2 regions of the Massilia sp. KIM genome follow, and region 1 is predicted to be linked to the other one. Evidence: predicted binding sites of a transcription regulator. Region 1 holds the regulator's gene; the other holds the start of a gene.
What was found. Region 1 encodes LexA, which represses DNA repair genes until DNA is damaged. Its sites were predicted from a motif close to ACTGTATNNNNATACAGT; they were not measured.
Positions count from the first base shown of each region.

Region 1 (3,169 bases):
ACACCCGCACCCTGGTGATTCCGGTGGCGCACACCATCTTCTTCGAGATGGGACCGGAGCGCCGCGCCAGCATGGGCATCGCCGAGTCCCTGATCCGGGTCTCGGTCGGGATCGAGGACACGGACGACCTGCTGGCGGACTTCCGCCAGGCGCTCGACGCCTGAGCCGTATCCGCTTCGTCAATACGCGGCCGGCTTCATGCCGGCGTTGTGTTTTGGCGGTTGAGCGCAGCAGCGGAATACCGCTATCATGGGTGTTCGATCGGCCTTTTACGACAACCCCATGAAACGTTCGCTTTCCATCCTGACCCTGTCCCTGCTGCTGTCCACCCAGGCCTTCGCCGGCGAGCTCGAAGACGCGCACGCCGCCTTCGAGAAGAAGGATTACGCGACCGCGCTCAAGCTCTACACCAAGCTGGCCAACGCGGGCAATCCGGAAGCCCAGCAGCACCTGGGGCAGATGTACTGGTACGGTGAGGCGGGGGAGGTGGACGAGGCCAAGGCCGAGGCGCTGTTCCGCAAGGCGGCGGCCAAGGGCAACAAGGTGGCGGCTGCCTCGCTGGACGTGATGAAGCAGCGCGTCGAGCGGCGCGCGGACATCGATTACTGGGTCAAGGGCTATGACGGCGCCGACCTGAAGTCGGGCGAATTCCGTTGCCCGGCGCCGCGCATTCCGGCCATGTCCAAGATCAACGAAGAGATCGACCGGGTGGGTGCGGCGGTGAATACCTGGCAGAACTGCTACAACAAGTTCGTCACCAACCTGAACGCGAATTCGCCGCTGACCAAGAAGATTCCTGCGGATATCGCCAAGCTCATGAACAAGCAGGAAACCGAGGCCTCGGCGGCCCACCTGGAACGGGTGCGAGAGAACGTCGCGGAGGAGGCGAAAGTGAGCTCGAAGCTGATCCTGGCGGACTTCGCGGCGTGGAAGGCGGCGACCGAGGCCTACGTGCTGCAGCACAATGCCATGATCAAGAATGCGGCGGCGGAGAAGGGCAAGTAATACGCTGGGGGTGGTTCAGGCAAACTTGGGTCCCGGCCTGCGCCGGGACGACGTGCTGGCGCCGGAGGCCGAAGTCGCTTCGCCGGAGTGCTCCGCACCCTCAACCAACGTCGTCCCGGCGAAGGCCGGGACCCAAGTTTCGCGGCGTGGAAGGCGGCGGCCGGGGTCTATATGTTGCAGCACAATGCCATGATCAAGGATGCGGCGGCGGAGAAGGGCAAGTAATACGCTTGGGGTGGTTCGCGCAAACTTGGGTCCCCGCCTCCGCGGGGACGACGTGTTTGGGTACGTGGCCGAAGTCACACACACACCAACGCTTCCCTGACTTAACCAACGTCATCCCCGCGAAGGCGGGGATCCAAGTTCGCAGCGCAGTGTTACAGCAACCCGCAGTGGCATTCGCAGCGCAGTGTTACAGCAACCCGCAGCGGCCTTCGCAGCGCAGGGTTACGGCACCGCGCCGCAGCTCAATGCCAGCTGCGCATCAAGCCCACCGCCAGCCCCTCGAGCGCGAACTCGTCGCCCGGTTCGACGCGGATCACCTTGAAGTCCGGATTCTCCGGCAAGAGCTCCACCGTATCCCCCGTCTTGCGATAACGCTTGACCGTCACCTCGTCGCCCAGGCGCGCCACCACGATCTGCCCGTTCTTGGCGCTGTCGATCTTCTTCACCGCCAGGAAGTCGCCGTCGCAGATGCCCGCGTCGCGCATCGACCAGCCCTTGACCTTCAGCAGGAAGTCAGGCCGGGCCGAGAACATCGCGGCGTCGACGCTGTAGGTGGCTTCCACGTGCTCCTGGGCCAGGATAGGCGAGCCGGCGGCCACGCGGCCGACCAGGGGCAGGGACATCATCATGGCCGGCGGCGGCATCGGGATCTGCTCGACCGTCGCGCCGACCAGGCGGATGCCGCGCGAAGTGCCCGGCGAGATTTCGATGGCGCCCTTGCGCGCCAGCGCCTGCAGATGCTCCTCGGCCGCATTGGCCGACTTGAAGCCCAGTTCGGCCGCGATCTCGGCGCGTGTCGGCGGGAAACCGGTGTTCTCGATCGCTTCCTTGATCAGGTTAAGGATCTGTTCTTGCCTTGCAGTGAGCTTGAGCATGGATGTCTTACGGCATATGGTTGTAGGAGTAGACTGTATTTTTGTACAGTATTCTGCTATGCGCAAGGGGAAACGCACGAAAAGTGTAAAAAAACCGTGCAATCGCGGCCAGGAAGCCCAGATCGGCGTGGTTTGCCCGCAAAACGCGCCCTTCGGAAGCCGCCGCCAGCCCCTCCGGGCCAAGATTCCATTTCCCATTCGCCCATTTTTCAGGCTATAATCGAAGGCTTTCCCTTCCCACACTCGTCTTGACGCCGAGGTGGGCATTTGTTTAAACGTCCTCAAGGAGTGTTGCATGCGTCATTATGAAATCGTTTTTATCGTCCACCCGGACCAGAGCGAGCAAGTTCCGGCGATGATCGAGCGTTACAAGACCACGGTGACCAGCCGCGGCGGTAACATCCATCGCGTGGAAGACTGGGGCCGTCGCCAGATGGCTTACCAGATCCAGAAGCTGCCGAAGGCACACTACATCTGCATGAACATCGAGTGCGACAACGAGACCCTGGTCGAGCTGGAAACCGCATTCAAATTCAATGATGCCGTCCTGCGTCATCTGACCGTTAAGATGAAGAAGGCCGAAACCGCACCGTCGCCGATGATGAAGTCGGTGCAGCGCGAAGACGCAGCCAAGAGCCACCGCGCAGAAGCAGCAGCCGCTGCTCCGGCCGCAGCTGCCTGAGTTTTTCCCAGGAATTCGAAGTAACAGGTAGTGAACCAGCTCCAGCTCGTCGCGACCATCGCCGAGCGTGATGTCCTGCGTTACACCCCGGCCGGCGTGCCCATCGTGTCCGCCATCCTGATGCACTCGGGGCAGCAGGAAGAAGCCGGTGTCGCAAGACTCGTGGAGTTCGAGATTCCCGCGTTCGCCGCGGGGGAGATCTCGGGCAGGTTCGGCAGCGCCGAACTCGGCGCCAGCTACCAGTTCACCGGATTCCTCGCACGGAAAAACCGCAACAGCAAAGCCCTGGTGTTTCACATCATTGATTTCCAAGCCGCCTAGTCGGCACTAGATAGATACAGGAGCCTCAAAATGGCATTCGGTAAAAAGTTCGACAAAAACA
Region 1 is NZ_MVAD01000002.1:1,228,915-1,232,083, forward strand. It holds gene B0920_RS20220 (cystathionine gamma-synthase family protein) at 1-164, shown strand, start outside; gene B0920_RS20225 (tetratricopeptide repeat protein) at 283-1,005, shown strand; gene lexA (transcriptional repressor LexA) at 1,473-2,105, opposite strand; gene rpsF (30S ribosomal protein S6) at 2,401-2,787, shown strand; gene priB (primosomal replication protein N) at 2,818-3,108, shown strand; gene rpsR (30S ribosomal protein S18) at 3,139-3,169, shown strand, end outside.

Region 2 (3,169 bases), on a different contig from region 1:
GTAGTCCTCGTCCAGCAGCGGCGGGCCGGCGCGGTCGCTGGTGGCCTCCGGCGGGTCGAGCGTGATCTCGGCCAGGAAGGCTTCGCGGCTGCCGTGGCCGCCCGCCAGCACCGCCAGCTGCTCGACGTCGGCGGCGCGCACGGCGGCGTCGTCGTGCAGGCGCTCCAGGTGCGGCAGGTACCAGGCCTTGACCAGCTCGATGTCGGCGGGCCAGCGCAGCCCCGGCGTGCGCAGGCGCCGGTACAGGGCGACGAAGCCGTCCCAGTCGGCGCGGCTGCGCGCGGGCGGCGCGAAGGCTTCCAGCGCCGCCAGCGGATCGGCGCTCTCGGCCATGGCGTCCAGCAGGCGCGAGGCGGTGGCCTGGCCGATCCCGGGAATCAGCTGGACCGCGCGAAAGCCCGCCAGGCGTCCGCTCGGGTTCTGGGCGAAACGCAGCACCGCCAGCACGTCCTTGATGTGCGAGGCTTCCAGGAACTTGAGGCCGCCGAACTTTACGAAGGGGATGTTACGCCGCATCAGTTCCAGCTCCAGCGCGGCGCTGTGGCTGGCGGCGCGGAACAGCACCGCCTGCTTGGTCAGGGCCACGCCGGCCTCGCGCTGCTCCAGCACCCGGGCGCAGACCCAGCGCGCCTGCTCGGCCTCGTCCGGGATCAGGACCAGCTGGGGCTTGATGCTCGAGGCGCGCTCGGTCCACAGGGTCTTGGCGTGGCGCTCCAGCGCGGCCGCGATCAGGGCGTTCGAGGCGTCCAGGATGGGCTGGGTCGAGCGGTAGTTGCGCTCCAGGGTGATCAGGTGCGCGGGCCGGCTGAACTGCTGGGGAAAGTCGAGGATGTTGCGCACCGTCGCGCCGCGGAAGGCGTAGATCGACTGGGCGTCGTCGCCGACCACCACCACGCCCGCGCCGTCCGGCTTCATGCCGGTCAGGATGCTGGCCTGCAGGCGGTTGGTGTCCTGGTATTCGTCGACCAGCACGTGGTCGAACAGCGCGCCCAGCTCCGGCCCCAGCACCGGGTCGGCCGCCATCTCGGACCAGAACAGCAGCAGGTCGTCGTAGTCCAGCACGTTCTGCTCCTGCTTGGCGTCGACGTAGGCCCCGAACAGGGTCTTGAGCCGGTCTTCCCATTCGCTGCACCAGGGGAAGGTCGATTGCAGCACCTGCTCCAGCGGCTCGCGGCTGTTGACCACGCGCGAGTAGATCGCCAGGCAAGTGCCCTTGAGCGGGAAGCGCTTCTCGGTCTGCGACAGGCCGATCTCGTGGCGCACCATGCCCATCAGGTCTTCGGAATCGCCGCGGTCGTGGATGGTGAAGGACTCGTCCAGGCCGATCCGTCCCGCGAACTCGCGCAGCAGGCGCGCGCCGATGGCGTGGAAGGTGCCGGCCCAGGGCAGGTCGATCGGGCTTTCCTGGCCGCCGCGCCGGAGAAGCCGGTGCAGCACGCCGCTGGCGCGGCGCGACATCTCGCCGGCCGCGCGGCGCGAGAAGGTCAGGAGCAGGATGCGCTGGGGATCGGCGCCGGCCTGGATCAGGCGCGCCACCCGGTGCGCCAGGGTATTGGTCTTGCCCGAACCGGCCCCGGCAACGATCAGGAGCGGACGCGGCTTGTCGACGCCGATGTCGTGCTCGACCGCCGCGCGCTGCTCGGCATTGAGGCTGGCGAAGGGATCGGTGGCGGGAGGCGGCGCGAGGACGTCGGACATAATGGCGGAGCTGGAAAATGCCCATACTGTACATTTATCCAGTTATAAACCGCAAGTAAAAATTACCGCCCGATATCTCCTGGATCCCGCCCTTCCTGACGATTCACCTCTACTGGCCGCGCTAAGTCGCGGAAACATAAGCCGTTTTCCGGATATCCACAAAGTCTGTGGAAAACACTGTGGAAAAGCGGGGGCTTGACACGCCGAATGCGGCCCGGGATGCGGGTTTCAACAATTTGCCTATTGGGAAGGCAGTGTCGATAGCCCCGAAAATCAAGGGTTTACGTCGGCCTCCTGCAGCTTTGTCCACCAGGGATCCGGTTGCTTTCCCGTGCAGGGTGGTGTGTATAAGCCGACGTCGACAGGCGCTCAGGAAGCGGCGCGCCGCCCCGGCTCCAGCAGCACGCGCTCGATCACGCTGGGCGCGACCGCATGCGACTTGAGGAATTCCAGGGCGGCCAGGATGCCGAAGTCCCCCAGCAGCATGATGCCGCGGCCGACGATGTCGCGCTGGAGGTGATTGCTTCGGAGTTCATGGTTCAGTGCAACGGGATCGTCGCACAGCAAGGCGGGAAACGGGCTCATGGACTGGCCTCCAGGAAAATGATTGCCGCCTCAGGATTATTGGGGATCTTTCATCGAAGTCAATATCAAACCGGTATCAAGCACGAGATTTCCGGGTCGGTGTCCTCCCCGGCGCGGCGCCTGTCCTGCGCTGCGCCATCCGGCGCGCCGCCTGCCTACAATCGGCCCATCCACTCTCAGCGAGGCCGCCATGAACAATCAAACCAATCCCGCCCTGAACCCCGGCGACGAAGCCGCCCCCGGCACGCCCGGCGCCGGCGAAGACCTGTGCGACGCCTGCGCCGGCACCGGCAAGCAGGACGGCAAGCCTTGCCCCGAATGCGGCGGCAGCGGCCGCGTGATGCGCGGCATCGGCGGCGGCTGAACATGGACAGCGGAGGCCGCGGGCGGCGATAATGCCGGGATGACCCCGACTTCCGCTCCCGGCTCCGCCACCGCCGACGCCGAGCGTCCCCGCCCCAACTCGCTCACCGAGCTGTTCGTCGCCTTCACCCTGCTAGCGCTGCAGGGCTTCGGCGGCGTGCTGGCGGTCGTCCAGCGCGAGGTGGTCGAGCGCCGCCGCTGGCTCAGCAACGAGGAATTCGTCGAGGACTGGGCGGTGGCCCAGACCATGCCCGGCCCGAACGTGGTCAACCTGTCGATGATGCTGGGCGCGCGCTGGTTCGGCCTTCGCGGCGCCATGACGGCGCTGGCCGGCATGATCGCGGTTCCGCTGGTGGTGGTGCTGGCCCTGGCCGTGCTGCACACCCGCTTCGCCGCCGACAGCCGGGTGGCCGGCGCCCTGCGCGGCATGGCGGCCGTCTCGGCCGGCCTGATCGCGGCGGTCGGTCTGCGCATGGGCGCCACCCTGGTCAAGAATCCGGTACCGCTGGCCTGGAGCATCCCG
Region 2 is NZ_MVAD01000001.1:768,534-771,702, reverse strand. It holds gene B0920_RS03505 (ATP-dependent helicase) at 1-1,698, opposite strand, end outside; gene B0920_RS03500 (hypothetical protein) at 2,068-2,283, opposite strand; gene B0920_RS25875 (hypothetical protein) at 2,474-2,647, shown strand; gene B0920_RS03495 (chromate transporter) at 2,687-3,169, shown strand, end outside.
Region 2: the regulator LexA is predicted to act here: its motif matches at 1,724-1,741, upstream of B0920_RS03505 (ATP-dependent helicase).